Regions from separate parts of the Bacillus sp. C1 genome, predicted to be linked through region 3. Evidence: riboswitches for the same ligand, from Rfam matches in the RefSeq annotation. Region 3 holds a riboswitch; each other region holds the start of a gene.
The links. A riboswitch is a leader RNA that binds a small molecule or an ion and turns the genes downstream of it on or off. The one in region 3 is predicted to bind S-adenosylmethionine.
Positions count from the first base shown of each region.

Region 1: it holds a riboswitch for S-adenosylmethionine, as region 3 does, so the genes downstream of both, metK (methionine adenosyltransferase) here and ACX5JI_RS19090 (M20 family metallopeptidase) in region 3, are expected to answer to the same signal.
Region 2: it holds a riboswitch for S-adenosylmethionine, as region 3 does, so the genes downstream of both, ACX5JI_RS18370 (PTS sugar transporter subunit IIA) here and ACX5JI_RS19090 (M20 family metallopeptidase) in region 3, are expected to answer to the same signal.

Region 1 covers NZ_JBTMZT010000013.1:95,859-99,143, reverse strand. Annotated here, with positions in the region: gene pckA (phosphoenolpyruvate carboxykinase (ATP)) at 1-1,358, opposite strand, end outside; SAM riboswitch class I at 1,710-1,832, shown strand; gene metK (methionine adenosyltransferase) at 2,001-3,200, shown strand; gene ACX5JI_RS22865 (GNAT family N-acetyltransferase) at 3,239-3,285, opposite strand, start outside.
Region 2 covers NZ_JBTMZT010000007.1:50,727-54,011, reverse strand. Annotated here, with positions in the region: gene ACX5JI_RS18380 (PTS galactitol transporter subunit IIC) at 1-646, opposite strand, end outside; gene ACX5JI_RS18375 (PTS sugar transporter subunit IIB) at 666-986, opposite strand; gene ACX5JI_RS18370 (PTS sugar transporter subunit IIA) at 1,001-1,459, opposite strand; SAM riboswitch class I at 1,560-1,660, opposite strand; SAM riboswitch class I at 1,729-1,835, opposite strand; gene treR (trehalose operon repressor) at 1,968-2,678, shown strand; gene treP (PTS system trehalose-specific EIIBC component) at 2,836-3,285, shown strand, end outside.
Region 3 covers NZ_JBTMZT010000008.1:18,770-22,054, forward strand. Annotated here, with positions in the region: gene ACX5JI_RS19085 (AAA domain-containing protein) at 1-1,363, shown strand, start outside; SAM riboswitch class I at 1,450-1,554, shown strand; gene ACX5JI_RS19090 (M20 family metallopeptidase) at 1,646-2,848, shown strand; gene ACX5JI_RS19095 (phosphotransferase) at 2,965-3,285, shown strand, end outside.

The sequences.
Region 1 (3,285 bases), on a different contig from region 3:
TTTAATGCTGCTTGCACCATTGCACGAGTGTAACCTAAGTTCATACGTTTCCCAACGCCGTATTCGCCACCAGTCCAGCCAGTGTTTACTAGGAATACTTTTGCATGATGTTTCTCGATCTTTTCACCAAGCATTTCAGCATAGCGAGATGCGTCAAGTGGTAAGAATGGAGAACCGAAGCAAGTTGAGAATGTCGCTTGCGGAGATGTTACGCCGCGCTCCGTTCCTGCTAGTTTACTAGTGTAACCGCTTAAGAAATGGTACATAGCTTGCTCTTTATTTAATTTACTGATTGGAGGTAATACGCCAGATGCATCAGCAGTTAAGAAAATAATTGTATTTGGATGTCCTGCAACACTTGGCATTACGATATTATCGATCGCATGTATTGGGTATGCAGCACGTGTATTTTCTGTTAATGCAGTGTCATTATAATCTGCAACGCGTGTTTGATTATCAATTACAACGTTCTCAAGAACTGATCCGAATGTAATTGCATCAAAGATTTGTGGCTCTTTCTCATGAGAAAGGTTAATACATTTTGCGTAGCAACCGCCTTCAATATTAAATACGCCGTTATCAGACCAACCATGCTCATCATCACCAATTAATTTACGGTGTGGGTCAGCAGATAATGTTGTTTTACCAGTTCCAGATAAACCGAAGAATAAAGCAACATCGCCTTCTTCACCTACGTTTGCAGAACAGTGCATCGATAAAATATCTTGTTCTGGAAGTAAGAAGTTCATAATAGAGAAGATTGATTTTTTCATTTCTCCAGCGTATTCCGTACCACCGATTAATACGATGCGTTTTTCAAATGAAACCATAATAAATGCTTCAGAATTTGTGCCGTCAATCGCTGGATCTGCTTTAAAACTTGGTGCAGAAACAATTGTAAATTCAGATTCATGATTTGTTAATTCTTCTTCAGTTGGACGAATAAATAATTGATGTACAAATAAATTGTGCCATGCATATTCGTTAATAACTTGTAACGGAAGACGATAGTTACGATCCGCACCAGCGAAGCCTTTAAATACGAACAATTCTTCTTTTTCTTTTAAGTATTCTAATACTTTTGTATATAATTTATTAAAATGTTCTTCAGAAATCGGTTGATTGACAGAACCCCAAGCGATCTTATCTGCAATCGACGCTTCTTTCACAATAAATTTATCTTTAGGAGAACGTCCTGTATATTTTCCTGTAGAAGCAGAAACGGCACCAGTAGAAGTCAATTTTCCTTCGTTTCTCATTAGTACTTTTTCCACTAATTGTGGAACGCTTAGTTGAATCTGTGCATTGCTTCCGTTCAGTAATTCATGTAATCCAATTTGGACATTCACAGTACTCATATTTATATACCATCCTTTTCATTTTAATGAAATATTTCTCGTAATCCCCACCAAGAGTATAACACAATCATATAAATAATGTATACTATTTATTTACTTTTGTTTGTGTGAATGTATTATCTTTCTTATTTATATTTCTTTCGACATAAATTGAGACTCTCATTGGGATCTTTTCATGACTAGAATACTCTCGTCAATGGGGCATTTTACTTGTCTTTTTTTACATTTTGAAGGTGTGATATTTTATTTTATGGTTAACGGGGAGGGATTCTATGAAAAACTTATTAGGAATATGTGAATATGAATTGACAAATGAATATCATTTCTTTAGTATAGGTTGGGACGGATACTCTCTTATCCCGAGCTGGCGGAGGGACAGGCCCGATGAAGCCCAGCAACCTCACTTGTAACGGTAATAAACAAGTGAATAGGTGCTAAAACCTGTGCGAGGCGAAAGGTCTCGAACGATAAGAGCGAAGGGCAAAAAGCAGTATGCAAGTAGCAAATTAAACCTTTCCTCTATATAATAGGGAAAGGTTTTTCTTTATACTTGTGTGGGAGAATAAATGAATGTCGCAGTTTGTGGCAAATTAAGGATGAGTTCCGTACAATATATACAATTACTGTAGGGAGGTTTACCAAATGACAAAACAACGTCATCTGTTCACATCTGAGTCTGTAACTGAAGGACATCCAGATAAAATTTGTGACCAAATTTCTGATTCAATTTTAGACGCGATCTTAGCAAAAGACGCAAATGCACGTGTAGCTTGTGAAACAACAGTAACAACTGGTTTAGTATTGGTAGCGGGGGAAATTACGACTTCTACTTATGTAGATATTCCAAAAATCGTTCGTGAAACAATTCAAGGTATCGGCTATACTCGTGCAAAATACGGATTCGATGCAGAAACTTGTGCAGTTTTAACATCTATCGATGAGCAATCTGCTGACATCGCTATGGGTGTTGACCAAGCGCTAGAAGCACGTGAAGGTCAAATGACTGATGCTGAGATTGAGGCAATTGGTGCAGGGGACCAAGGTTTAATGTTTGGTTTCGCATGTAATGAAACAAAAGAATTAATGCCACTTCCAATCTCACTTGCTCACAAATTAGCTCGTCGTTTAACGGAAGTTCGTAAAGATGAAACTTTAGAATATTTACGTCCAGACGGTAAAACGCAAGTTACAGTTGAGTATGATGAAAATGGTAAACCAGTACGCGTCGATACAATTGTAATTTCTACGCAACATCACCCTGATGTTACATGGGAACAAATCGATCGTGATTTAAAAGAACACGTTATTAAACACGTTGTACCAGCTGAGTTAATTAATGAAGAAACAAAATTCTTTATTAACCCAACAGGTCGCTTCGTAATTGGTGGACCACAAGGTGATGCTGGTTTAACAGGACGTAAAATTATTGTTGATACTTATGGTGGATACGCTCGTCACGGCGGCGGTGCATTCTCTGGTAAAGATGCAACAAAAGTTGACCGTTCTGCAGCATATGCAGCTCGTTATGTCGCGAAAAACATCGTAGCAGCTGGTCTTGCTGACAAAGCAGAAGTACAACTTGCATATGCAATCGGCGTAGCACAGCCAGTATCAATTTCAGTTGATACATTCGGCACTGGTAAAGTATCTGAAGAAGTACTAGTAGAACTAGTTCGTAACAACTTCGATCTTCGCCCAGCTGGTATCATCAAAATGTTAGACTTACGTCGCCCAATTTACAAACAAACAGCAGCTTACGGCCACTTCGGACGTACTGATGTAGATCTTTCATGGGAACGTACAGACAAAGCAGCAGCTTTAAAAGAGCAAGCTGGTCTATAATATAGGAAAAAAGCTTTGCGCGGGAGCGCAAAGCTTTTTTATTTGTAATTAGACTGTAGTAATGCAAAAAGCTCAATATCATGCC
Region 2 (3,285 bases), on a different contig from region 3:
TTAGAACTTCTGGATTGGCATTTACTTTTCCAACACCTATCTTTGTTAGAAGACGATTTAATCCAATTGCAAATGGAATACTCCCAACATGATGTAGCTGTACAATCGCACAGCGAGGATACTGAAAATATGTAGACCATCTTTTGGATAATAGTTCTGCAAAAAGAAGACTGTAAAGATTGAGTGTAATCATACAAGCAAAAGCCAACCATAAGTTATTTGTAACTAAATAAATCATAGAGCCCCATACCATGTAGGAATAATTGTTCCACAAATCTCCAGGTTGGAAAATGTTTGTCCATTTTATTAAAAATAATCCGATTTGAAGTAATAGTGCAACGCCTACAAAGATCATTCCAACTTCCGTAGAATAGGCAACAATAGAGCTAGCTTGCCAGCCAATATCAAATACTGGAAGACTGACTCCTGTACTTTTCACCATATTTTGAACGACAGGCATAATAATAGGGATATAAGCATTGAGTAAAAGAGTGAAGCCTTGTAAGCCGATACCTGCGTATAAAGCAGAATAAAAAGCTTTTTTACGATTTACTTTTAAAGCAATGGCGATTATAAAAATAACAATTGGTACAAAAATAGATGCACCAAATGTGTCAAAAATCTTTTTAAGAAATTCTAGCTCCATTTGTATCAATCCACCCGTCTTATAAATTTGTGATAGTTTCCTTTTCTACAATGGTATGAATGACGTGTCTTACTTCTTCTAAAAAACTTTCTTCATCAAAACCAGTTAAAAATCCAACAGCATTAATGGTTGGAATAGAAAGGTTTTGAGGGATAGGTGTAGTGTAAGCAATAAAGTCATATTGTCTTTCTTCCAAAAACTGTTCGACTTGTGTCGGCTTAACCTCAGTTGTCGTAATCGTAATATAATCTTCGCTTAAAGCCTCTTTTAGTTTTTCTGAAACCATAGTAGAGCTGACTGTACCTGAACCACAAACTGTTAAAATATGAAATGTTCTCATGTTTTTTTTCCTCCTTAAATAGTAAGAGCTGAAATAGAGTTTATAATCTCTAATTTTGTAGATGCAGCAGTTAGCTGTTGAAGCTGCTGTGGATGTTGAATAAGTTTCATAATTTCCTTAAGTATTTGAATATGTTGTCTACCGTCTTGTAATGCAAGTAAGAACAGAACTTGCACATTTGTTGTTTCTTTTTCGAGATTTCCCATAAGAGTAAAAGGGATAGATGATTCTAATGTAATTACACTAATGACAGGTTGTATAATATGTGAAGAATCAGTATGAGGAATTGCTACCCCGATGTTTCCGGTGGGGAGACCTGTTGGATGATGCATTTCTCGTTCTAGGACAGCTTGTGAGAAGGTTTCTTTTACAAATCCCTGTATAAGTAAGTCGGTGGAAACTTTCTCTAAAATTTCTTTAAATGTCGTGCCTGAAAGTTTTGGGTAAATAAATTGTTCATGGAAAATATCCAAATAACTCATCTCCTCTTTAGTTGTAATTTAGTTATGTGGTAATAAAAAATCACCCCTTTCTATACGAAGAAAGGGATGATTACTTTGATAGAAAATCATCGCCTTATCTGTCGCTTTAAACGCAGGAATTGGCACCTACCTAATAATATAGGGGTTGCCGAGGTTTCATAGGGCCGGTCCCTCCACCTCTCTTGATAAGGATGAAAGTATGAAAATAATAAAAAACCTTCTCGATAAGAAGAAGGTTTTTGAATACACAATATCGCTTCTTCTTATCTTTTAGAATTTAAATTCTAAAGGAATTGGCACCTACCTAAATAACATAGGGGTTGCCGAGGTTTCATAGGGCCAGTCCCTCCACCTCTCTTGATAAGAGTTTGTTAATTTTGATTTTTGTAAAATATGTGAATATTGTATAGCTAATGTGTAAAATAATCAAGAGGAAAAACTAATTTTCTGGCATGCTATAATACAAGTAGAAAAAGAAGGTGGCAAGGGGTTATTCAAGATGATGAGTAAGTATGAGCAGATTTATACGGAGATAAGTGATTCAATTGATAATCGCAAGTTAAAAGAAGGGTGTAAAATTCCTTCTGAAACAGAATTAATGAAACAGTATGAAGCAAGCCGTGGGACAGTAAGAAAAGCTGTTGATTTATTACAGGAACGTGGGTACGTACAAAAGATTCACGGTAAAGGCGTTTTCGTTTTAAAACGAAAAAATATTGAATTTAACTTTGGCGGTATTGTGAGTTTTCAAGAGGAAAACGAACGATTAGGGCGCAAATGTATAACGAGTGTTGTAGAACAGGAACAATTGTTAGTCTCGAAAGAAATCGCAAAATCATTAAATGTAAAGACGAAAACAAAGGTAGATCATATTAAACGTGTTCGAAATATTGATGGGGAAAATGTAATTTTAGATGTAAACTATTTTGTATCTGAATATATTCCCGGATTAACAAAAGAAATTGCTGAGAATTCGATTTATAAATATATTGAACAAGATTTAGGATTACATATTAGTTATGCACAGCGTGTTATTGAAGTTCAGCCTTGTACAGAGGATGATCAAAAATATTTAGATTTGAATGGTACAGATTATGTTGTTGTTGTCAAAAACTTTACGCATCTTTATGATGGAAGCCAGTTTGAATATACAGAGTCACGGCATCGACTTGATATTTTTCATTTTTCAGATGTAGCTCGGAGAAAATGAGGAGATGAAACGATAAAGTTTCATCTCCTTTTTTTGCGTTTTGGGGGAATAAGAAAAAATTTCGCAAACTCGTATATACGAGTGTTGACTAACTTATATATACGAGTTAATATGTATTTGTAAACGGTATCAAAAAAAGAGAAAAGAGGGATGGGAGATGGCCAAAGATTATCGGAAAGTAGCAGAAGAGGTGCTGAAATATATTGGCGGGGAAGAGAACATTGAACAGGCAGCTCATTGTGTAACGAGACTTCGTATTGCGTTAAAGGATGAAAGTAAAATAGATAACGATAAATTGCAAGCGATTTCTTTAGTGAAAGGAGCGTTTCATAACGCTGGTGTGTTTCAAATTGTTATTGGTCCAGGAGATGTGGACCGCGTATATGCGGAATTGATTGTGCTTACAGGTATGAAGGAATCGACAGTAGCGGATGTGAAGGATTCGGGGAATCAAAAGTTAAATCCGATGCAAAAATTTGTAAAGATATTTTCTGATGTATTTATGCCGATTTTACCAGCGATTGTTACTGCTGGTTTATTGATGGGGATTAATAATTTATTAGGTGCTAAGGACTTATTTTTTGATGGAAAGAATTTACTAGAAGTA
Region 3 (3,285 bases):
AGAAAGAGAATATATTGAAAATGCAAAAGTAATTGGTGCAACACTATCAAAATGTGCCATTGATTCTCTTATTTATGAACGAACATTTGATTTAATTGTTGTAGATGAAGTGAGTATGGCATATGTGCCGCAAATCGCATTGGCGGCGTCTCTTGGTAAGCGAATTGTCATTTGTGGTGATTTTTTACAATTACCTCCAATTGCGATGGCAAATCACGAGCTTGTTAGAAAGTGGTTAGGAGAAGATATGTTTTATCATGCGGGGATTGTGCAATCGGTAAATAGTTATGAAGCGCATCCGAATTTATTTATGCTACAAGAGCAAAGACGTATGCATGCGGATATATCTAAATTTACAAACTCATTTATTTATAAGAATAGAGTGTTCGATCATCCTTCTGTTTCAGCAAGGAAAGAATTAGCGCAATTACAGCCATTTGCAAATGAAGCAACAGTATTATTTGATACAAGTTTAATGGGAGCTTATTCTTTAAAAGATGCGGCTTCTGGCTCTCGTTTCAATATTATGTCGGGGTTAATTGCGATGCAGATGATTTTAATTGGATTGTTAGATGGTGTTCAATCGATTGGAGTTGTTACGCCATATCGCGCGCAGTCTCGCTTTTTATCAACATGTATAAGAGAAATATTGCAAAAAACAAAGTACCGAAATACACCTGTTCTAGCAGCGACAGTTCATAAATTTCAAGGATCAGAACGAGATATGATGATTTTTGATACAGTCGATAGTTATCCGCAAGAAAGACCTGGCGTACTGTTTTTTGATCATAAAAATCATCGTCTTGTAAACGTTGCGGTAACGAGGGCAAGAGGGAAGTTCATTCAGTTATCGGATTGCCAGTATATGCGGCGAAATCTTTCTAGAAAACAAGCGCTATCTAATCTAACTTCCCACATAGAAAGACACGGAAATGTATATGATCGCAGGTCGTCACGTCCATTGCTAGAACGGAAAATTACAAAACGCTTAAAATGGTTTATGCAAATGAATTTGGAAGAGACGAATAGATTATTAAAAGATATTCTTTCAGCAAAACAAAAAATTATCATTTCCCTTCCAAGTACAAGACAAGTAGATAAAAGAGTATGGCAGGCGTTAATGCGGATGGCGGCGCAGGTAACAATCTATAGCGATGGACCAATTCCATTAAAAAACGTGAGAGTACAAAGGCAAAATAAATCGCTCCCATTTTTACTAATTGACGATGAAATCTTGTGGGTAGGTGCTCCGTTAACATCTCAAATGATGTTTGAAGGGAGTCCAGAATTTCCTTATATATGTGCAAGATTACAAGCTCCTGAAACAATTGGCGTTTTAAAAGGATTTTTAGATATTCGGTAAAATCAGAACGGAATTCCTTGACATTTAGTCGGAATAAAACTAGAATGAAATTAATTTCATATTATTTTTTGAAAATAAAAATAAATTTCTTATCAAGAGAGGTGGAGGGACTGGCCCTATGAAACCTCGGCAGCGGATTCAATATGAATACTGTGCCAATTCCAGCAAGTGAAGGACTTGAAAGATAAGAAAGACGGCTATTTTTGAATTTGTATTTTTAAGCCTCTTTCTATCTTTTAGGAAGAGGTTTTTTGCATGTGAATTTAAAGGAGGACGGGGAAAATGACAACAACACAAGTAACGTCACACAGAAATACGATTACGGAAAGTATAGAAAGAAATAAAGAAAAATACTTACAAACAAGTCATGATATTCACGCGAATCCTGAAATCGGCAACCAAGAGTTTTTTGCATCTAGAACGTTAAGTTTATTGTTAGGAAGTGCAGGATTCCAGCTTCAGCACAATATAGCAGGACATGAAACAGGTTTTATCGCACGGAAAAGCTCAGGGAAACACGGGCCTACAATTGCCTTTTTAGCAGAATATGACGCTTTGCCTGGATTAGGTCATGCGTGTGGGCATAATTTAATTGGAACAATAAGTGTTGCGGCGGCCGTTGCATTATCAGAAACAATTGAGGAAGTTGGCGGTGAAATTGTTGTATTTGGGACACCAGCAGAAGAAGGTGGACCAAATGGAAGTGCGAAAGCAAGTTATGTAAAGGCAGGATTGTTTCATAACATCGATGCTGCACTTATGATTCACCCAAGCGGAAAAACAGCAACAACGAGTCCATCACTAGCAGTTGACCCACTTGACTTTCACTTTTATGGAAAATCGGCACATGCAGCTGCTTCACCAGAGAAAGGCATTAATGCATTAGATGCCATTATTCAGCTTTACAATGGTATTAACGCACTGCGTCAACAGCTTCCGTCAGATGTGAAAATCCATGGTGTCATTACAGAAGGCGGGAAGGCACCAAATATTATTCCAGATTACGCATCAGCACGTTTCTTTATTCGCGCAGCAACACGTCAAAAGTGCGCTGAAGTGACAGAAAAGGTACGAAACATTGCGAAAGGAGCTGCACTAGCAACAGGGACAACAGTAAAAGTGAATCAGTTCCAAAATGAAATTGATGAGTTATTAGTAACAAAAACATTTAATGAAGTGATTGCTGAGGAATTAGAAAACCTTGGTGAAGAGGTAAATCGTAAAGAAAGGCTGGGCATCGGTTCAACAGATGCAGGGAATGTGAGTCAAGTTGTACCAACGATTCACCCTTATATCAAAATTGGTCCAGATGATTTAATTGCACATACGAATGAATTTAGAGAAGCAGCTCGTTCGGAACTTGGAGATAAAGCATTGTTTACATCAGCAAAAGCTTTAGCTTACACGGCGTATCGCTTACTTACAGAAGAGGGAACATTGGATAAAATTAAGGAGGAATTTAGAGAGGTGCAGCGAAATCAGTAATGTGAGCTACAGTACAGAGATATTCGTTTATAAAAGGTTTGGAGAAAGGAGTCTCTAAACCTTTTTTTTGATGTGACTGGAAGAGGGATAAAAAGGTAAAGGAATGGCGGGAAAGTATGACTTTAATTTATGGATTAAAAAAAGAAGAACAAATGGTCAAGAAAGTAGTAACGAATTACTTTGAAGAGATTCATACATTAAAAATAGAAAAAAATTTACACGAAGGTAGTTGGCATAAAGATTTACATTATAAAATTAGCGTGAATGGAAAACGATATTCCGCAAGATTTTTAGGTGAAAATCGAACAGGAAATCCTGCTTTCGGGCATATAACAAATAAGCAATTAGAAGAACAAATACGGTTTTCGTATTATTTAAGAGAACATGACATTCCTTTTATGAGAATTATACAACCATCTACGAGTCATCCATTTATT